DNA from 2 places in the Sutcliffiella sp. NC1 genome. Region 2 is predicted to be linked to the other one. Evidence: a T-box and tRNA genes for the amino acid it is inferred to sense, from the RefSeq annotation. Region 2 holds a T-box; the other holds one or more tRNA genes.
What was found. The T-box of region 2 lies ahead of tyrS (tyrosine--tRNA ligase). A T-box ahead of a tRNA ligase gene usually reads a tRNA of that ligase, here a tRNA-Tyr.
Positions count from the first base shown of each region.

Region 1 (11,522 bases), 1.3 Mb from region 2:
TACCTGAATACATAGGGTATGGAAGGCAGACCCGGGGAACTGAAACATCTAAGTACCCGGAGGAAGAGAAAGCAAACGCGATTTCCTGAGTAGCGGCGAGCGAAACGGAATTAGCCCAAACCAAGAGGCTTGCCTCTTGGGGTTGTAGGACACTCTATACGGAGTTACAAAAGAACGGGGTAAACGAAGCGACCTGGAAAGGTCTGTCATAGAAGGTAAAAACCCTGTAGTTGAAACCTCGTTCTCTCTTGAGTGGATCCTGAGTACGGCGGGACACGAGAAATCCCGTCGGAAGCTGGGAGGACCATCTCCCAAGGCTAAATACTCCCTAGTGACCGATAGTGAACCAGTACCGTGAGGGAAAGGTGAAAAGCACCCCGGAAGGGGAGTGAAAAGATCCTGAAACCGTGTGCCTACAAGTAGTTAGAGCCCGTTAATGGGTGATAGCGTGCCTTTTGTAGAATGAACCGGCGAGTTACGATTACGTGCAAGGTTAAGTTGATGAGACGGAGCCGTAGCGAAAGCGAGTCTGAATAGGGCGTCATAGTACGTGGTCGTAGACCCGAAACCAGGTGATCTACCCATGTCCAGGGTGAAGTTCAGGTAACACTGAATGGAGGCCCGAACCCACGCACGTTGAAAAGTGCGGGGATGAGGTGTGGGTAGCGGAGAAATTCCAATCGAACCTGGAGATAGCTGGTTCTCTCCGAAATAGCTTTAGGGCTAGCCTTGAGTAAAGAGTCTTGGAGGTAGAGCACTGATTGGACTAGGGGTCCTCATCGGATTACCGAATTCAGTCAAACTCCGAATGCCAAAGACTTGTTTCTCAGGAGTCAGACTGCGAGTGATAAGATCCGTAGTCAAGAGGGAAACAGCCCAGACCGCCAGCTAAGGTCCCAAAGTATACGTTAAGTGGAAAAGGATGTGGAGTTGCTTAGACAACCAGGATGTTGGCTTAGAAGCAGCCACCATTTAAAGAGTGCGTAATAGCTCACTGGTCGAGTGACTCTGCGCCGAAAATGTACCGGGGCTAAACGTATCACCGAAGCTGCGGACTGTTCTTACGAACAGTGGTAGGAGAGCGTTCTAAGGGCGTTGAAGCTAGACCGTAAGGACTGGTGGAGCGCTTAGAAGTGAGAATGCCGGTATGAGTAGCGAAAGAAGGGTGAGAATCCCTTCCACCGAATGCCTAAGGTTTCCTGAGGAAGGCTCGTCCGCTCAGGGTTAGTCGGGACCTAAGCCGAGGCCGAAAGGCGTAGGCGATGGATAACAGGTTGATATTCCTGTACCACCTCATTCCGTTTGAGCGATGGAGGGACGCAGGAGGATAGGGTAAGCGCACTGTTGGATATGTGCGTCCAAGCAGTTAGGCTGGATAAGTAGGCAAATCCGCTTATCCTAAAGGCTGAGCTGTGATGGCGAGGGAAATATAGTACCGAAGTTCCTGATTCCACACTGCCAAGAAAAGCTTCTAGCGAGGAATATGGTGCCCGTACCGCAAACCGACACAGGTAGGCGAGGAGAGAATCCTAAGGTGAGCGAGAGAACTCTGGTTAAGGAACTCGGCAAAATGACCCCGTAACTTCGGGAGAAGGGGTGCTCTGTTAGGGTGTTAAAGCCCGAGAGAGCCGCAGTGAATAGGCCCAGGCGACTGTTTAGCAAAAACACAGGTCTCTGCGAAGCCGTAAGGCGAAGTATAGGGGCTGACGCCTGCCCGGTGCTGGAAGGTTAAGGGGAAAGGTTAGCGCCTCGGCGCGAAGCTTTGAACCGAAGCCCCAGTAAACGGCGGCCGTAACTATAACGGTCCTAAGGTAGCGAAATTCCTTGTCGGGTAAGTTCCGACCCGCACGAAAGGCGTAACGATCTGGGCACTGTCTCAACCAGAGACTCGGTGAAATTATAGTACCTGTGAAGATGCAGGTTACCCGCGACAGGACGGAAAGACCCCGTGGAGCTTTACTGTAGCCTGATATTGAATTTTGGTACAGCTTGTACAGGATAGGTAGGAGCCTGAGAAGCCGGAGCGCTAGCTTCGGTGGAGGCGTCGGTGGGATACTACCCTGGCTGTATTGAAATTCTAACCCGCGAGCCTTATCGGCTCGGGAGACAGTGTCAGGTGGGCAGTTTGACTGGGGCGGTCGCCTCCTAAAGAGTAACGGAGGCGCCCAAAGGTTCCCTCAGAATGGTTGGAAATCATTCGTAGAGTGTAAAGGCACAAGGGAGCTTGACTGCGAGACCTACAAGTCGAGCAGGGACGAAAGTCGGGCTTAGTGATCCGGTGGTTCCGCATGGAAGGGCCATCGCTCAACGGATAAAAGCTACCCCGGGGATAACAGGCTTATCTCCCCCAAGAGTCCACATCGACGGGGAGGTTTGGCACCTCGATGTCGGCTCATCGCATCCTGGGGCTGTAGTCGGTCCCAAGGGTTGGGCTGTTCGCCCATTAAAGCGGTACGCGAGCTGGGTTCAGAACGTCGTGAGACAGTTCGGTCCCTATCCGTCGTGGGCGTAGGAAATTTGAGAGGAGCTGTCCTTAGTACGAGAGGACCGGGATGGACGCACCGCTGGTGTACCAGTTGTCTTGCCAAAGGCATAGCTGGGTAGCTACGTGCGGACGGGATAAGTGCTGAAAGCATCTAAGCATGAAGCCCCCCTCAAGATGAGATTTCCTTTAGCGCAAGCTAGTAAGATCCCTGAAAGATGATCAGGTTGATAGGTTCGAGGTGGAAGCGTGGCGACACGTGTAGCTGACGAATACTAATCGATCGAGGACTTAACCAATTTAAATGAACGATATGAATGATCTTGATGAAAATATATTATCTAGTTTTGAAAGAATAATTCTTTCAACTAAATATGTCTGGTGATGAAGGCGAAGAGGTCACACCCGTTCCCATACCGAACACGGAAGTTAAGCTCTTCAGCGCCGATGGTAGTTGGGGGCTGTCCCCCTGCGAGAGTAGGACGTTGCCAGGCTAACATTGTTCCACCATAGCTCAGCGGTAGAGCATTCGGCTGTTAACCGAAGGGTCGTAGGTTCGAATCCTACTGGTGGAGCCATGCTTCCATAGCTCAGTTAGGTAGAGCACTTCCATGGTAAGGAAGAGGTCACCGGTTCGAGCCCGGTTGGAAGCTTACGAAAACAGTATGGCCCGTTGGTCAAGCGGTTAAGACACCGCCCTTTCACGGCGGTAACACGGGTTCGAATCCCGTACGGGTCACCATTTTTTATATTCGGAGGATTAGCTCAGCTGGGAGAGCACCTGCCTTACAAGCAGGGGGTCGGCGGTTCGATCCCGTCATCCTCCACCATTACCAACTCACATATGGAGGGGTAGCGAAGTGGCTAAACGCGGCGGACTGTAAATCCGCTCCCTTGGGTTCGGCGGTTCGAATCCGTCCCCCTCCACCATTTAATTTATCTGCTATGTATAATTCCCCTTAATTAAGGAAGGATAAATAGTACATAATTGGATATAACATACAACTCACATTGGGCTATAGCCAAGCGGTAAGGCAACGGACTTTGACTCCGTCATGCGTTGGTTCGAATCCAGCTAGCCCAGCCAAGTGCCATTAGCTCAGTCGGTAGAGCATCTGACTTTTAATCAGAGGGTCGAAGGTTCGAGTCCTTCATGGCACATAGATATTTAACGGAAGTAGTTCAGAGGTAGTTGATTCTTTTCGAAGAACTATTCCTCTTAACTACTTTTTTTGGGGCCTTAGCTCAGCTGGGAGAGCGCCTGCCTTGCACGCAGGAGGTCAGCGGTTCGATCCCGCTAGGCTCCACCAACTATCTTAAATACGTACATAAAAATATAAAAGCGCTAGAATTATATCTAGCGCTTCTTTATATTTTCATAACGTTATTAGTACATGTAAAGAAAATGAGAAGTCTTGTGTATATATATTCATTATTTTGTCGAGTTGAGCCAACCTCAGCTTAACAGATACAATGTAGTAGAGGGTAAGAGAGTAGAAGGAGGAATTACGGTGAAAAAGTCTATCGCGATCATTGGTGTTCCAATGGACCTAGGTCAAATGAGAAGAGGCGTTGACATGGGACCCAGTGCTATTCGATACGCTGGTGTAGTAGAACGCTTAGAAAATTTAAATTTAGAAATTGAAGATCTTGGTGATATAGAAATTGGTAGTGCAGATAGAAACGCTAACTCTGAAAATAATTTAAAGAATTTAAAAGCTGTGGCAGATGCTAATGTATTATTAGCCTCTAAAGTAGATGGGGTATTTAGAGAAGGGAAGTTTCCGTTAATATTTGGAGGAGATCATAGCATTGCTATTGGATCCATTGCAGGTGTTGCTAAACACTTTAATAACTTAGGAGTTATCTGGTATGATGCCCACGGGGATTTAAATACGGCAGAAACATCTCCTTCTGGTAATATTCACGGAATGTCATTGGCGGTTAGCCTTGGATTAGGTGACCAATCATTAACTTCTATTGGTGGCTATGCCCCAAAAATTAAACCTGAAAATATTGTCATTATCGGTGCTAGATCATTAGATGAAGGTGAGAGAAAGTTAATTAAAGAAAAAGGAATCAAAGTATATACAATGCATGAAATTGACCGATTAGGTATGACTGCTGTAATGGATGAAGCAATTCATTATTTAAAAGAAAGAACGGATGGAGTCCATTTATCATTAGATTTAGATGGGTTAGATCCTCATGATGCTCCAGGTGTAGGTACACCTGTTAATGGTGGAATTTCATACCGAGAAAGCCATCTTGCTATGGAAATGTTAGAGGAATCAAAACTAATAACTTCTGCTGAATTTGTGGAAGTTAACCCTATTTTAGATGAACGAAATAAAACGGCTGAAGTGGCTGTTGCATTAATGGGATCATTATTTGGTGAAAAACTATTATAAAAACAAAAGGTGACAAAGACAAGATTTATATGCTACAACATTAGAAAAGAAAGCTCAGCTTATAAACAGCTGGCTTTTCTTTTTTATAGGAAGAATCACATTATTACATCCTAGAGAAGGAGTGTATTAAATAAACTAATCTAAAAACTCTCACTTCAAGATAATTGATAATATTTCTCAATATTTCCTTATTTTTAACAAATGTATTATTGTTTTTGTTAAAATAATAGTTAGAAAGAAATATTTGAAACCTTTTTGAATATAGGCCGTATAATATAGACGACCGCAACAAGCGGAGGTAGGGTATGGAAGACTTAATAAAAAGAAGAATAAAACAGTTAAAAAAGGGAGACCAAGATGCATTTGCAGATATTGTCGATTTTTACAAAGACAAAATATATCAGCTATGTTATCGGATGGTTGGTAATGCACATGAAGCAGAAGATATATCTCAAGAAGCATTCATACGTGCTTATGTTAACATTCATAGTTATGATCTGAAGCGGAAGTTTTCTACTTGGCTTTATCGAATTGCTACAAATCTGTGCATCGATAGAATTAGAAAAAAGAAACCGGACTATTATTTAGACGCGGAGGTAGCTGGTACAGAAGGTTTAAATATGTACTCTCAGGTTGCTGCAGATGTTGTACTGCCAGAGGATGAAATTGAGACCTTGGAACTACAAGGGGAAATTCAACAACAAATATTAAAATTACCAGACAAGTATCGTTCAGTAATTGTTTTAAAGTACATCGACGAACTGTCACTAAAAGAGATTAGTGAAATATTAGAGTTACCAATTAACACAGTAAAAACTAGAATTCATAGAGGGCGAGAGGCTCTACGAAAGCAATTGCGCCATGTATAGTATCGGAGGTGTTATTAATGAAGAAGTGTCCTGATTCCATCGTCACAGATATTCATAATTATTTAGATGGGGATTTAGAAGAGGAAAAAGAAAAACTATTGAAATCTCATTTACAGGAGTGTACAGGATGTTATCAGCACTTTCATGAGTTAGAAAAGGCAATTGCTTTAGTCCAAAGTACTTCACATGTTACTCCGAGTGAGGATTTTACAAACAAAGTGATGGCAGCATTACCGAAAGAAAAGAAAACGATAAGTGTTAACCGCTGGTTCCGAGCGCATCCATTATTAGTAGCTGCATCCATTTTTATTATATTAATGACTGGGAGCCTGTTTGGAAGTTATCAAGGCAACAATGAATTCTCTTTTTCAAAACAGCCTAACCTCATTGTAGAAAATGAAATAGTCATCGTACCAGAAGGGGAAATCGTACAAGGTGATGTAATAGTGAGAAATGGTAATATCCGAATTGAAGGAGAAGTAAATGGCAATGTTACCGTCATTAATGGGTCTGTATTGGACGGGGAAAATTATTTAGCTTCTGCCGGCAATGTAACAGGGGAAATAAAAGAAATTAATGAAATATTTGATTGGGTCTGGTATCAAATCAAAACAATTTTTACTAAAGCAATTGCAGTTGTGAAAGAATAATAAAAACAAGCTTAGAATATATTTTCTAAGCTTGTTTGTTTGAGTAAAATATCTATTATATATGTTATAATACGAATGATACGTTTTCGTACATATTCTTGTACAGATGAGGAAGTGTGAGAATGCCTTTTGGACTACCCATTGGAGACTATCCAATCTTGAGCTATTTAGCCAGTATTATAGATATTTTATTAGTATGGTTTGTTGTATATAAACTAATTACCATTGTTAGGGGAACTAAAGCGGTTCAGTTGTTAAAAGGAATTATTGTTATCGTTTTAGTAAGAGTTTTTAGTTACTTACTTGGTTTAAAAACATTACAATATTTAATGGACCTAGCACTAACTTGGGGATTTTTAGCGATTATCATCATTTTTCAACCAGAGTTACGTCGTGCGTTAGAACATTTAGGTCGTGGACGGCTATTCTCACGAAGTAACGTACCAGAGGATGAAGAACAAATAAAAACGATAGAAGCCATCACGAAGTCTGTTCAATACATGGCAAAACGTCGTATTGGAGCGCTTATTTGTATTGAAAGAGAAACAGGATTAAGTGATTACATAGAAACTGGTATACCGCTTAATGCGAAAACTTCGTCCGAATTATTAATCAATATTTTTATACCAAATACTCCGTTGCATGATGGAGCGGTAATATTGCAAAAAAATCAAGTTGCTGCCGCTGCTTGTTATTTGCCATTATCAGAAAGTCCATTTATATCAAAAGAGTTAGGTACAAGACACCGTGCTGCATTAGGTATAAGTGAAGTAACAGATAGCATTACAATTGTTGTTTCAGAGGAAACAGGAAGTATTTCCCTTACAAAAAACGGTGAATTACACCGTGATTTAGAGCCAGAAGCATTTCAAGAGTTGTTAGAAAAAGAAATGCAAGCAAAAAACAAATCTGCTTCTTCAACACGTTGGCAATGGAGGGGGAAGAAGAGTGGATAAACTATTTGATAACCGTTGGGCAATGAAAATCATTGCTCTATTATTAGCACTAACATTGTACTTGTCTACGAATATTGATAATACAGCTAATCAAGCAGAAACAACTGCTTTTCCGCCTCTTTCAAATCGTGATACAGAAACGATTACAGATGTTTCGGTTAGTGCTTATTATGACCGGGAGAACTTAGTTGTTTCAGGAATACCACAAACGGTTGTTGTCACGATGGAAGGCCCTACTTCTATTGTAAAACCTGCAGCTGTGCAGCGAGAGATAGAAGTGTTTGTTAACTTAACAGATTTACAAATTGGAACACATGAAGTGCAAATACTTTACCAAAATGTATCTGACAAACTCGATGTTATAATTGAGCCTGCAGTTGCAAATATAACAATACATGAAAAGGTAACGAGAGATTTCCCAGTTGAAGTGGACTTTATAAATCGGAATAAGATTGAAGAGGGATATCAGCCAGAACAACCGATAGTTAAACCAAACGTTGTAAAAGTTACAGGTGCTAAAGAGTTGATAGATAGAATTGCACTCGTAAAGGCAAGGGTTGATTTAGATGGTATTAATGAGTCCCTTGAAGCAGAATCGACCGTGACCGTCTATGATCGTGATGGTAACGTGTTGAATGTCGAAGTAGAACCACCTGTTGTTGATGTAAGTGTTCCGATAACTAGTCCTTACAAAAATGTACCATTCCGAGTGAGCCGTAAAGGGACGCTTGAAGATGATTTAAGTATTACGAATATAGAACCACTTACGAAAGAAATTACAATTTATGGACCGAAGAATGTTATTGACAAAATAGAGTTTCTTGATAATATCAGTATTGATTTGTCAGAAATAACGGAAACAACAGAGATAGAAGTAAAGGTACCTGTACCAGAAGGTGTTAGACGAGTGGTACCAGAGACAGTTTCGATTCGAGTAGAAGTGGAAAGAGAAGAAGAAAAAACTTTTCCGAACTTATCAATCCGGTCAGTTGGACTATCCGATAACTTAGAATTAAATTTTTTAGATCCAGAGACCGGAAGGCTAGATTTAACGGTATTAGGGTCACCGACTGTATTAGCCGACTTACGTAGCAATGATATGGAATTATATATAAATGTTACCGACTTAGGAGTAGGAGAACATGAAGTGTCCCTTGAAGTAAATGGACCTCAAAATGTAACGTGGGAAGTACCCCAATCTACTATAAAGGTAAATTTAACGGAAAAGGAATAAAAAGGAGCGAATAAAAGAATGGGAAAATATTTTGGTACGGATGGTGTTCGTGGAATTGCAAACTCAGAATTAACACCAGAACTTGCATTTAAATTAGGTCGTTTTGGTGGATACGTACTTACGAAAGATGAAAGCCGTCCTAAAGTATTAATAGGCCGTGATACGCGAATTTCTGGACATATGTTAGAAGGAGCGTTAGTAGCTGGTCTATTGTCAACAGGAGCAGAAGTAATGCGTCTTGGTGTTCTATCGACTCCTGGTGTAGCATATTTAACAAAAGCATTAGGTGCTCAAGCAGGTGTAATGATCTCAGCCTCCCATAATCCAGTCCAAGATAACGGTATTAAATTTTTTGGACCAGATGGTTTTAAATTGTCAGATGAACAGGAAACAGAAATAGAAGCGTTGCTTGATCAAGAAGTAGACAAACTTCCTCGTCCAGTAGGTTCTGATTTAGGGCAGGTAAACGATTATTTTGAAGGTGGACAAAAGTATCTACAATTTTTAAAACAAACAGTGGATGAAGATTTTTCTGGTCTACATGTAGCTCTAGATTGTGCACATGGTGCAACCTCATCATTAGCAACGCACTTATTTGCAGATTTAGAGGCAGATATTTCTACGATGGGAACTTCACCAAACGGTTTAAATATTAATGATGGTGTAGGTTCAACTCACCCTGAAGAGTTGGCAAAACTAGTTGTTGAAAAGGGTGCTGACGTTGGATTAGCATTTGATGGAGATGGAGACCGCCTAATAGCAGTTGATGAAAAAGGTCAAATCGTCGATGGTGACCAAATAATGTTTATATGTGCAAAATATTTAAGTGAACAAGGACGCCTTCGTCATAATACGGTCGTTTCTACTGTAATGAGTAATTTAGGTTTCTATAAAGGATTAGAAGCTATTGAAATTGGTACGAAGCAAACAGCAGTTGGGGACCGATACGTAGTGGAAGAAATGAAAAAAGGAAACTATCAACTTGGTGGAGAACAGTCAGGTCATATTATTTTCCTCGATTACAACACGACTGGTGACGGAATGTTAACCGGGTTACAGCTTGTTAATATAATGAAAGCAACGAAGAAAAGCCTTTCAGAGTTAGCAGCCGAAATGACAAAGTTTCCGCAATTACTAGTGAACGTAAAAGTAACAGATAAATATCATGTTACAGATAATAATCGTGTGAAATCGGTAATTGACGAAGTAGAAGCAGCTATGGATGGAAACGGAAGAGTGTTAGTACGTCCATCAGGTACAGAGCCTTTAGTTCGTGTAATGGCAGAAGCTCCAACTGAGGAACTTTGCGAACAATATGTGAACAAAATAGTGGAAGTAGTAAAAGCAGAAATGGGAACAGAATAACGCTACTATTCCTAACAAAAGATATGTATACTAGCACGAAAAATGCTAGTACTGCATATCTTTTTTATAAGTATCTTACTTCAATTCTAGGGGAATACTAATGATTTTGATTGACGATTATCCTAATCATGTGTAAGATAAATATTGTCTTTATTCGAAGATAGAAAGGAGCATAGTGGGGGAAAATAGAAAAGCGCCTGAACTAAACTGTGAGCGGAAAAGAGTTTAGTTGACGAGGAGAAGGTTTATCGAAAGTTCGGCGGATACCTTCCGGTTGTTCAGTCACAACTGTAACGTTTTAATTAAAACCATAGAGGCAACTTTATGTACAAAGATTAAAACATGATTGAAACAATATTAAATATAAATGTGGGGGCTAAATCTGCCCCTTATTAGGTGTAGTTTAGTCCCTTACTTTTTGGGAGGAAACTAACTTATGTGCGGAATTGTAGGATATATTGGAACTCAAGATACGAAAGAAATTTTACTAAAAGGCTTAGAAAAATTAGAATATCGTGGTTATGACTCAGCTGGAATTGCTGTTATTAATAATGAAGGTGTGCATGTGTTTAAAGAAAAAGGACGCATTGCGGATTTGCGTACCATTGTAGACGATAGTGTAAAAGCTACTGTTGGAATCGGTCACACACGCTGGGCAACTCATGGTGTGCCTAGCAAGGTGAATGCTCACCCACACAGAAGTACATCTGGCCGCTTTACATTAGTACACAATGGTGTTATTGAGAACTATGCCATCTTAAAAAGAGAATATTTACAAGATGTTAACTTTATTAGTGATACAGATACAGAAATAGTAGTACAGCTTATTGAAAAGTTTGTTAACGAAGGTCGTTCTGTAGAAGAGGCATTTAGCCATACGTTATCTATTTTAAAAGGATCTTACGCAATTGCTTTAATCGATAACGAAAATGATGAAACTATTTTTGTTGGTAAAAACAAAAGCCCATTACTAGTTGGTATCGGTAAAGACGGATTTAATGTTGTCGCTAGTGATGCGATGGCGATGATCCAAGTAACGGATCAATATGTAGAGCTTATGGATAAAGAAATTGTTATTGTGAAGCGTGAATCTGTAACTATTAAAAAGTTAACAGGTGAAATTGTAGAACGCTCTCCTTATACAGCTGAGTTAGACGCAAGTGATATTGAAAAAGGCACATACCCACATTACATGTTAAAAGAGATCGATGAGCAACCATTAGTTGTTCGTAAAATTATTCAAAAGTATCAAAACGATAATGGAATATTAACAATTGATTCAGACATTTTAAATGCTGTAAATGATGCAGATCGTATTTACATCGTAGCGGCAGGAACGAGCTATCATGCGGGTCTTGTAGGAAGCCAAATGATTGAAAAATTAGCAAAGGTTCCAGTAGAAGTACATGTTGCGAGTGAATTTAACTACAATATGCCAATCCTATCTGCGAAACCGTTATTTATTTTCATCTCTCAAAGTGGTGAAACAGCAGATAGTCGTGCAGTATTAGTTCAGGTGAAGGAGCTTGGATACCCAACATTAACGGTTACAAAT
Region 1 covers NZ_CP115153.1:194,148-205,669, forward strand. The annotation lists rRNA gene O1A01_RS01040 (23S ribosomal RNA) at 1-2,781, shown strand, start outside; rRNA gene rrf (5S ribosomal RNA) at 2,860-2,976, shown strand; tRNA gene O1A01_RS01050 (tRNA-Asn) at 2,986-3,060, shown strand; tRNA gene O1A01_RS01055 (tRNA-Thr) at 3,062-3,135, shown strand; tRNA gene O1A01_RS01060 (tRNA-Glu) at 3,150-3,224, shown strand; tRNA gene O1A01_RS01065 (tRNA-Val) at 3,237-3,312, shown strand; tRNA gene O1A01_RS01070 (tRNA-Tyr) at 3,329-3,412, shown strand; tRNA gene O1A01_RS01075 (tRNA-Gln) at 3,495-3,569, shown strand; tRNA gene O1A01_RS01080 (tRNA-Lys) at 3,571-3,643, shown strand; tRNA gene O1A01_RS01085 (tRNA-Ala) at 3,717-3,792, shown strand; gene rocF (arginase) at 4,027-4,893, shown strand; gene sigW (RNA polymerase sigma factor SigW) at 5,199-5,762, shown strand; gene O1A01_RS01100 (anti-sigma factor family protein) at 5,780-6,412, shown strand; gene cdaA (diadenylate cyclase CdaA) at 6,535-7,368, shown strand; gene O1A01_RS01110 (CdaR family protein) at 7,361-8,602, shown strand; gene glmM (phosphoglucosamine mutase) at 8,621-9,967, shown strand; gene glmS (glutamine--fructose-6-phosphate transaminase (isomerizing)) at 10,404-11,522, shown strand, end outside.
Region 1: it encodes a tRNA-Tyr, which carries the amino acid that the T-box ahead of tyrS (tyrosine--tRNA ligase) is inferred to sense. The anticodon was not compared.

Region 2 (11,522 bases):
TGACGCTGAAAAATTAGAAGGTACGTTCACTCGATTACCTGAGCGTTCTGAGTTATCTGCTGAAATTAACGAAGCGTTTATCGTTGAGTACTACTCTCGTTAATAGTAGATTCTCGCATTATAATGCAAATAAAACCCTTGAAATGTTGTTTTATCAACGTTTCAGGGGTTTTTTCATTATAGTATTCTAGTCACAATCCAGAAGTTTCCTCATTATCAAAAACCATTCTCCCTATACGCAGTAGGAGAATAACCCGTTGCTTTTTTAAAAACTCTTCCAAAGTAAGAGGGGTCCCTATACCCAACAATCCATGCAATTTCATCAACGGGCAGGTTTTCTGTTTTTAATAAATGTATCGCTTGGTTAATTCTAAGGTTTTGTTGATATTCTGTAATAGTCACGCCCGTTTCTTTTTTAAATTTTCTTGATAAATTTCCTGGATGCGTGTGAAATATTGTAGCTAATTCGTTTTTATCAATTTGCTGATCATAATAGCTCATTAAGTGCTCGATTACCTTTTGTATCATCTGGGAATAATGTTGTAGAGAATTTGACTTTACTAAATCACTGTATTCTCCAATCATATCATCCTGAATTCGGCGTAAAGCTGCGACATTTTCGCCATTCTCAATCCTATAGGAAAATCTTTCAGAGATACGATGAATTAAAATCGCCGGGACATTACTGTTTCCTGCAGCGATACGCAATAATGTATTTAAAACGATAGTTAAATTTTTTAGTCGGCGGAGGGGCTGGTTGGGAAACCGCTCGGAAAAAGAGAATAGCGTATTACCTGAATTAATCAGTTTTAAAGCCTCTTCTTTATTCCCCTTTTCAACTGCATGCATAAAATCATTTTCAATACGGTACCTCTCTTGTATCAGATTAGCCTTATCGCCCACTTTGGCATCCCTATCTTTGCTTTCTCCATTTTCATTTGAATAAATCACTACAGGGATTATTTCCGCTCCCATTATCGAGTTAAATTGCTGAAGCACTGCCTCGAAACTGCTTATTTGCTCAGTGGTGACAACGTTTACCTTTTCAATCAAACTTCTCAATTCAGCGCTTTCTTGAATGGTGAGATTGTATTGCAGTACTAAACTGTACATATCCGGAATTACTTCAAAATAAGGGCCAATGATGATACCGTTAACTTTTCCCTCTTCCAAAAAAGAATAACCTAAATAGCATAGCCCCCAAGGGTTAATATAGGTATAAACTTGATTTATTTGTTTTAGTTTATGAAAGAACTCCAGGACATCCTTTTGCTTAGCGCCTGGCATGGAATCAGGTATGGAGAATTTTTCATCGTGAAAGATCACATCTCCGTTCATATCTACTACATATGTATTTAATTGCGTAAGATGTGAAACCTTTATTGCGGTAGATACAATAGTTGAGTACACCTTTATCATCTCCTACCTTAATGCGAAATTTGTCAAATGTGTGATTTTTATCCGATTAACGCTAATTTTATCCTATGTGAAAACAAAAACTCAAGATAATATAGAGATATATTCAAAATAAAATTCTATTCATGTAGGTGTATTTTAAAAAAATAATATTTAAATTTGTAAACGCATTAATTGAGTTTAGAAAATAGCATGAATAAAACTTTGCTTCTCCATTCAAGTAAAAAGAAAGGAACATTACAATGAGTCAGCATAATGTCGCAAAAAAAGAGTCGAAGATATCTAAAATTCTCGAAGTGATTTCTGGAAGCTTTGCCCCAATTATTGGTGTACTTGCTGGTGCAGGTCTGTTAAAAGCAGCCTTATCAGTCTTAAGTCAAATTGGCTGGCTTTCAAATGAAAGCGGTACCTATATTGTCTTGTCTGCTGCCGGAAACTCTATATTTTATTTCCTTCCCGTCTTTCTTGGTATTACGATTGCAATAAAACTAGGAGGAAATGGTTATGTCGGTGGAGCGATTGGAGCAGCTCTTTTAACTCCCCAGATAGTAAACCTTGTTGACACGGGTGTTGAATCCATCAGCTTTTTAGGTCTATCTGTTAATTTGGCAGACTATTCATCAACCGTATTTCCTATATTTATTGCAATGTTTGTTTATGCAGGATTAGAGAAATGCCTAAAAAGAATCATCTATAAAGATATCCAAATGTTTATTAATCCGCTTATATCTTTAGCTATCCTGGTGCCATTAACGATGCTTTTCTTTGGGCCTTTTGGTAATTTAGTCGGAGAAGGCCTTGGTGCCATTATAACTTTTCTTAGTGATAAAAGTGGACTATTGGCAGGAGCGGTTCTCGGCGGTTCATGGACATTTCTTACTATTGCAGGATTGCACTGGACAATCATTCCACTTGCGATTGCTAACCTAGCAAATGGTCCTGACCCAATTATCGGCATGGCAGCACCAGCTGTATTTGCTCAAATCGCAGTTGCAATCGCTATATTTTTCAAAACGAGAGACAATAAACTGAAGTCACTTGCTGCAAGCGGGATCCTGCCAGGTGCACTGGCTGGTACAACCGAAGCAATTTACTACGGAATTCTCTTGCGTTACAGAAAAACGATCGTTTATGTTGTTGTGGCCGGGGCAATTGGAGGAGCAATCAATGGATCATTTGGTGTCGTGATGAATGATTTTGTTCTTCCAAGTGTACTGTCCATACCTGCCTTCTCGCCTATCAGTCAGCATTTAGTCGGAGCCGGAGCAGCCTTTGTGTTAGGATTAACCTTTACACTTGTACTTGGTTTCCAAGGAAAAAAAGATGATACCTATAATATAAAGGTGATTAAGCCAGAAACAGTTTCCAGTCCATTAAAAGGGAATGTTATCCCATTAGCTGATGTGAATGAACCGTTATTTGCTACAAATACAGTCGGAAAAGGAGCTGCAATCAAACCGATAGAAGGGAAAGTATATGCCCCTGTGGATGGTGAAGTTACGACTCTATTCCCTACACAGCATGCACTTGGAATCACTTCGAACAATGGTGCAGAAATTTTAATTTACGTAGGTATCGATACCGTAAAGCTAAATGGGCAATACTTCAACGTCCATATCAAGCAAGGGGATCAGGTGAAGAAAGGCGATCTATTATTAGAATTCGATAGGAAAAACATAGAAAAATCTGGGTTTGACATCACTACATCAGTCGTCATCACAAATACAGAGGAATATGCCCATATCGATGTTACAGAAGAAGCTTACGTATCATCGGAAAACAGTTTATTGAAACTAGCTTTATAACATGATGTTGTAAGGGATTAGGTGAGAATGTTCTTTAAAAAATACCGCAGTACCCTCTAACAACCTTATATTCAATTAAATAAAAATATAGGAGGAAGAACTCGCATGGAACACAAACAACCAAAACTGGAAGTTAGAAACAAACAGCTTATTGAAAAAGATGGTTTCACATTTAAAGATTTAAATGACAATGGAAAGCTTGATCCTTATGAAGATTGGCGCTTAAGCCCGGAAGAACGAGCGAAAAACCTAGTTTCTTTAATGAATATTGATGAAAAAATCGGTATGATGCTGATTAACACGCGCAGGATGGGTCTTTATCAGGAAGATAAGAGCAAAACAAGCCATGATGGTGTGTTAGATGAAGGTATTGTGGAAAAGGGAGAAAGTATCTTTGCCACTAGCAAAGTATATGGTACGACTCATACCATCGAAAATAGACATTTACGCCATTTCATTTTACGTGATAATTTTAGTCCGAGTGAAACAGCGGAATGGATTAATACGATGAATGAAGTAGCAGAGGCAACACGGTTAGGTATTCCAGTCATCGTTACTTCCAATTCAAGAAATGAAAATGGTGAGTCTATCTTTGGAATGAATGATGCAATTGGTATCTTTTCCACTTGGCCAGGCACATTGGGTCTTGCGGCAGCAGCGATGGGTGATATTAAAAATGGTGGGGATGCTTCCATCATCAGTGAATTTGCCAAAACTGCCCACAAGGAATGGAATGCAACTGGTTTGAGAAAAGGGTATATGTACATGGCCGATGTTGTCACAGATCCGAGATGGCAGCGAACGTATGGTACATTTGGTGAAGATCCAGAATTTATTGCAGATGCAATTGGTCGTATTATCGACGAATTCCAAGGGGAAACATTAGGTAAAGATAGCGTTGCGATGACAACTAAACATTTCCCTGGTGGAGGACCAAGAGAAAATGGGTTTGACCCGCATTATAAAGAAGGAAAATGGAATCTTTATCCTACTCCGGGAAGTTTAGAAAAGTATCATTTACCACCGTTTCGAGCAGCTGTTGAACACGGAACATCTTCCATCATGCCTTATTACTCGATTCCAAGCATCAAGAAAAGTGTGGTTCAGGAATTTGAAGGCGAAGATATTCCTTTCGAAGAGGTTGGTTTTGCGTTTAATCAATATTTCATTGAATATATGCTGCGTAAAAAACTAGGCTTTAAAGGTTATATTAACAGTGACAGTGGTATCGTCAATAACATGAGCTGGGGTGTTGAAAGTTTAAGTATTGCAGAGCGTTTTGCAAAAGCTGTAAATGCAGGGACAGATATCATTGCAGATTCAAATGATATAGAAAACCTGAAAGCGGCAGTGGATAATGGCTGGATCAGTGAAAAGCGAATCAATGAAGCGAATGAAAGATTGCTTACAGAAATGTTTGCATTAGGTCTGTTTGATGATCGTACGTACAATTCACCAGAAAATGCGGATAAGGTAGTAAACACACCTGCACACTGGGATACAGCATATGAAGCACATAAAAAATCAGTAACCATATTGAAAAACTCAAATGAAACACTCCCATTAACAGCGGACAAGCTGGAAGGTAAAAAAGTATATATAAAAGCCTACCATAAGGAAACAGAACATGCAGCTACGTATACGGAGCAGGCATTGGGCGATGCGAAGGAATTAGGTCAATTTCAGTTAACCGATGCGTATGAAGAAGCAGATATTGCTATCTTATTCCTGCAACCGAAATCAGGCACCTATTTTAATGCAACACCAGGATTGTTGGAGCTCAGTTTATGTGAAAATAAATCCTTAAAAGCGTTGGATGGTACCCCGTATACAGAAACTACTTTAAGCGATTTGGAGCATTTGAATGAAGTAATAGAGAACATCCGTAGCCGTGGCGGCAAAGTTATAATAAGTGTAAATGTTATCTTGCCATGGCTTCTAGGAAATGTAGAACCGTTGGCAGATGCTCTTGTTGCCGGTTACGACACATTCTACAAAGCACAGCTTGAAATTATGGCTGGAAACTATCAGCCAACAGGTGTCCTGCCGTTGACATTACCAGCCAGTGAAGAAGTGATTGCTGTCGATCAAGATGGTAATTGTGTATCAAGAAATGATGTTCCGGGCTATGACAAAGATAAATATATGCCAGAAGGAATCAGCTATGCCTACAAAGACAGCGAAGGAAATGTTTATAAACTAGGACACGGTTTACAATATTAAGGTTGAGGTGAAAGATAGGGGCTGGCAGTTCAGTCCCCTATCGAAAAATTACCATTAGACTGCAGTAGTCCAAATAGCTTAAGATTCAGCAAGAGTAATCGTCATCACTTCCCTGATGCGATTACTCTTTTTTAGGTTTACTACTTAATAAACAATTTGTCCTTACAACTAATAAATTCATAGAATCCTTATAAAGGTAACTAACAAAAAAAGTCCTAAAAGTCAGTTTTACTGACTTTTAGGACAGCCTCATAAATATTAAAACGTAATTAAGAAATATTTCTTTTTCCCTCTTCGAATTACGATAAATTGTCCTTCAATACGATCCTCTTTCGTTAAAACTCTTTCTAAGCTTTGTTCTCTTTCGCCATTAATGTAAATAGCACCATTAGAAATATCTTCGCGACCTTGTCGTTTCGATGGAGAAATTTTACTCATTACAAGTAAATCTAAAAGTAAAACTTCCTCTTCCCCATCATAATGGAAAGAAGGGACATCTTTAAAGCCTTGTTTAATTTCCGCTGCACTTAGTTCTGAAATACTACCACTGAATAACGCTTCGGAAATACGAATAGCTTGTGCTAATGCTTCTTCTCCATGAACAAGTTTTGTCATTTCTTCAGCTAAGCGTTTTTGAGCAGTACGTCTTTCAGGCGCTTCTTGTACTTCAGCTTCTAAACGATTAATTTCGTCCTGAGAAAGGAAAGTAAAGTATTTTAAATATTTCACTACATCTCGGTCATCTGTGTTAATCCAAAATTGGTAGAACTCATAAGGAGATGTTTTTTCTTTATCTAACCAAACTGCTCCACCTTCTGTTTTACCAAACTTTGTACCATCCGCTTTTGTCACAAGTGGGATTGTTAAACCAAATGCTTTCACATCTGTATCTACTGATTTACGAATTAATTCAAGCCCGGCTGTAATATTTCCCCACTGATCGCTTCCCCCTACTTGAAGTCTGCACCCTTTTTCTTCGTATAAATGTAAAAAGTCTAATGATTGTAAAATCATGTAACTAAATTCAGTATACGAAATCCCAGTTTCAATCCGAGAAGATACTGTTTCTTTTGCAAGCATGTAATTAATTCCGAAGTTTTTCCCTACGTCACGTAAAAACGAGATAACATCCATCTTGCCAATCCAATCAAAGTTATTCGCCATAACCGCTGGATTACTATCTGCTTCAAAGTCTAAAAACTGAGATAATTGATTTTTAATGCGATCAGACCATTGTAATACAACATCTGCTGTATTAAGTGTACGTTCCGCCTTTTTACCACTTGGATCCCCGATTAATCCAGTTGCTCCACCTACTAAAGCGATCGGATGATGACCAGCCTGTTGAAATCTTCGTAATGTTAATATTGGTAATAAGTGACCAATGTGTAAACTATCTGCTGTCGGGTCAAAACCACAGTAAAGTTTAATCTTTTCTTCTGATAGTAATTTCTCTAACCCTTCTTCGTCTGTAATTTGATTCACAAGTCCACGGAATTTTAAATCCTCTAATAACATTGGCTTTTCTCCTTTATTTTGTTTATTTTTAAACACAAAAAAACTCATCCCTAAAAAAGGGACGAGTTGCTCGCGGTACCACCCTAATTGAAAAGCTCTATACTAAGCCTTCCCACCTTAAGTAAAATAACGGCTTTTCACCGTCTTTTGCTAATTAGTAACAACTGTTCACAAAAGAAGCTCTAGGAGGTAATTCATCTATATAGCAGTACTGATTTGCACCATCCATCAGCTCTCTAAAAAGCTAACTATATACACTACTAATTCCTATCATTGCGTTTCCATATATTTAATTAACTATCTTTTTATCATACAATGAAGCTCTATGTCAAATAATTTATTGGAAATAGAAAAAAATAGTCATATACAGCTTTTCACTATGCTATAATGGTTATGATTTACCGGGGGGTAGATAATATGTCAAAAAAAGACAGATTCAAAGAAAATCTTCTGTCTACGTATCAAGTTTTTGTAAATAAATATACAAAAAAAGGCTTTAATGTTACGTACCTAGTAGTGTGGAATTTATTATTGATCTTCTTTATTATTGGGGTCATTGGTGTAGGATTTGCCGGCGGAGCAGGGGCAGGCTATTTCGCTTCTCTCGTAAAAGATGAACCTCTACGTCCTTATGAAGATATGAAGCGTAACATATACAACTATGAAGAAACGTCAGAAATGTATTTTGCGAACAATATATACCTTGGAAAATATCGCGCTGACTTAGATAGAGAAGAAGTTAAATTAGATGACATTTCACCTCATTTAATTAACGCTCTTATCGCAACAGAGGACGAGTATTTTTATGAGCATGAAGGTGTAGTACCAAAAGCAATTCTTCGTGCAATTTTACAAGAAGTTACAAATTCCGCCTCACAAACTGGTGGAAGTACATTAACTCAGCAGTTAATAAAAAACCAAATACTTACGAACGAAGTTTCATTTGATCGAAAAGCAAAAGAAATACTGCTAGCACTTCGTTTAGAAAACTTCTTCACTAAAGAAGAGATTTTGGAAGCATACTTAAATGTATCTCCTTTCGGACGAAACTCGTCAGGACGCAATATTGCTGGAGTTAAAACGGCCGCGAAAGGTATTTTCGGTGTAGAGCCTAATGAGTTAACAATCCCTCAGGCTGCCTATATCGCTGGACTACCACAAAGTCCATTTGCGTATACTCCATATACTCGTGCCGGAGAAGTAAAAACAGCTGAAGGGCTGGAACCTGGCTTCTCAAGAATGAGATACGTCCTACAACGAATGTATGCACTTGAGTATATTACAGAAAAACAATACCAAGATGCGTTAGCTTACGATCTAACAAAAGATTTTATCGAATCTGAGAGTTCTGCAATTGAAGAATATCCATACGTTGCTTTTGAAATTGAAGACAGAGCCGAAAAAATAATCGCTTCTATTCTTGCTGAGGAAGATGGTTATTCGAAAGAAGAGTATGAAGCAAGCACAGAATTACAAAATCAATATAAAGAACTTGCCAAAATTAACATCCGTCAAAACGGCTATAAAATTCATACGACGATTCATAAAGAAATTTATGACGAAATGGAAAGAGTTACGAGTGAATTTGAATTTTTCGGTTATCCAATTAAGGTAGTAAATAAGGAAACTGGTGAAGAAGAGCAAAGTTATGAACAAGTAGGAGCTTCATTAATCGACAACGATACGGGAGCAATTATTAGTTTCGTAGGTGGTAGAGGTTTCGATATATCAAACAATAACTTTGCAACGCAAACGAACAGACCAAACGGGTCCACGATGAAGCCTTTATTACTTTATGCACCTGCATTTGAATCTGGACGACTGCAGCCAGGAAGTATATTAGCTGACATCTCCGTTCCTATACCAGCAGGAACTACTACTTGGACACCTAGAAACTGGAACTATAGAGAAAATGGGTTAGTTACGGCTCGTGAAGCTATCCGAGCTTCTCACAATATCGCTGCCGCTCATGGCTATAAAGATTTAATGAATAATAGTCCTAACCCACCGATGGACTACTTAGTAAAACAAGGATTCAAAAATGTGTACCAAGATCGTGAAAACCTTTCTGCTGTACTTGGAGGATTAACTACTGGAGTCACAGTGGAAGAAAATACTGCTGGCTATGCAACGTTCGCTAACGGTGGTAACTATGTAGAACCATATTTAATTGAAAGAATTGAAACGAATAATGGTGAAGTAGTGTATGAACATGAAGTTGAGCCTGTAGAAATTTATTCACCACAAACAGCTTATTTAATGTTAGATACATTACGAACTGTATTCCATCAAGGAACAGGAACACCAGCAAAAAGATTTTTAAACTTCCACTCTGATTGGGCAGTTAAGACTGGGACAACGAATGACACTACGGACGTTTGGTTAGTAGGCTCAAACCCGAAAGTAACATTTGGTATTTGGTTTGGTTATCCACATAACCAAACAACTAGTCTAAGTAATAATGTAGGTGGTTACACAGCTACAAACCGTATGCAACTTCTATGGGCTAGATTATTAAATGCAGCTAATGCAGTCGATTCGGAAGTAGTTAGCACATCAGAAAGCTTTAAAATGCCAGGTGGAATTGTTCGTAGAAGCTATTGCATGCTTTCTGGACTATTACCTTCTGATTTATGTCGCCAAGCTGGATTAGTAGGTGAAGATTTATTTAATGCTAAGTTCGTACCAAGTAAAGTAGACGACAGCTTAACGAGTGGTAAATATGTAAAGATTGGTGATGTAGCTTATAAACCGTTAAGCTCAACGCCAAGTGAGTTTGTCAAAGAAGGTCCAATGCTAAACCCAGACTTCTTGAAGAGATTACAATTAAAAAGTATCGAAGATTTAGCAAAACATATGGACAATAATAAAGTATTCGAAAACTTAGTCATACTTTCTGAAGATTCGCTTCCACAAAATAATCAAGCACCTAAACAAGTTTCAAATGTGAGCTTGTCGGGTTCCACAATTAATTGGAACGCTAGTGGTGAAAAAGATGTAATTGGCTATTACGTATATTACGCGCCAGATACAACTTCACAATCAAGAAGAATCGCTTCCGTTGTTGCTGGTGATTCAACATCGTTAAAACTTAACCAAAATATTGGAGTGTTTTACGTAACAGCAATTAATGCGACTGGGAAAGAGTCCTCTCCTTCTAAAGAAGTGAAACTAGGGGATGTTGATAAAATAGAGGAAGAAAAGAAAAAGAAAGAAGAAGAAACTCGTAAGAAAGAAGAAGAAAAGAAGAAAAAAGAGCAAGAAGACAAGAAAAAGAAGGAAGAAAATAGTGGAGGTAACCGTGATGGAGATAGCTCCACCAACCCACCTCCAGGAAATGACGACGAAGATTAATTTTATTTCAAATGAGAGCCCAATTAATGGAGCTCTCTTTTTTGATGTCTAAAACTTATTAGGTCGGACCTATTATTTGTACGCATAAAAAAAGGGGTCCAAAAAATCAGTCTCTACTGACTTTTTGAACAGCCCTCTCCTAATTAATCTTCCATTGTAGATAAATCACCTGTCGGAAGGTCTAACTCCCAAGCTTTTAATACACGTCTCATAATTTTACCGCTTCTTGTTTTCGGTAGTTTATCGCGGAACTCTATTTCTCTTGGTGCCGCATGAGCAGCTAATCCCTTTTTCACAAACTGACGAATATCCTCTTTTAATTCATCCGTCACTTCATAACCATCCATTAGTGCAACGAAAGCTTTTATTATTTCACCACGTACTGGATCTGGTTTTCCAATTACCCCCGCTTCTGCAACGGCAGGATGCTCTAATAATTTACTTTCTACTTCGAATGGACCTACACGCTCACCGGACGTCATAATAACATCATCTACACGCCCTTGGAACCAAAAGTATCCATCCTCATCCATATATGCAGAGTCACCAGAAACGTACCAATCACCTGGCATGAAATAGGATTCGTATTTTTCTTTATTGTTCCAAATCGTGTACATCATTGCTGGCCAACCTTTTTTAATTGCTAGATTGCCCATACGGTTAGGCGGTAACTCATTTCCTTGATCGTCTACAATTGCTGCAATAACACCTGGAATTGGTTTCCCCATTGACCCAGGCTTAATTTCTAAACAAGGGTAATTGCAAATTAATTGCCCCCCTGTTTCCGTCATCCACCAAGTATCATGAATTCGTAAAGAAAAGACTTTCATTCCCCAACGAATAACTTCTGGATTAAGTGGTTCTCCTACGCTTAAAATGTGGCGTAAAGACGATAAATTAAAATTGTTCACTACTTCATCTCCAGCCCCCATCAACATTCTAAACGCTGTAGGAGCACTATACCAAACAGAAACACCGTAATCTTCAATAGTTTCATACCAAGCTTCTGGTCTAAAACGACCGCCTACTACGACGTTCGACGCACCTACTAGCCAAGGACCGAAAATACCATAAGCTGTACCAGTAACCCAGCCTGGATCTGCTGTACACCAATAAACATCATCATCTTGTAAATCTAAAACCCATTTCGCTGTTTGATAATGTTGTACCATTGCATTATGTACATGAAGTACCCCTTTTGGCTTT
Region 2 covers NZ_CP115153.1:3,793,633-3,805,154, forward strand. The annotation lists gene rpsD (30S ribosomal protein S4) at 1-103, shown strand, start outside; gene O1A01_RS19785 (helix-turn-helix domain-containing protein) at 217-1,410, opposite strand; gene O1A01_RS19790 (glucose PTS transporter subunit IIA) at 1,659-3,221, shown strand; gene O1A01_RS19795 (glycoside hydrolase family 3 protein) at 3,327-5,444, shown strand; gene tyrS (tyrosine--tRNA ligase) at 5,703-6,962, opposite strand; T-box leader at 7,017-7,245, opposite strand; gene O1A01_RS19805 (transglycosylase domain-containing protein) at 7,380-10,316, shown strand; gene acsA (acetate--CoA ligase) at 10,460-11,522, opposite strand, start outside.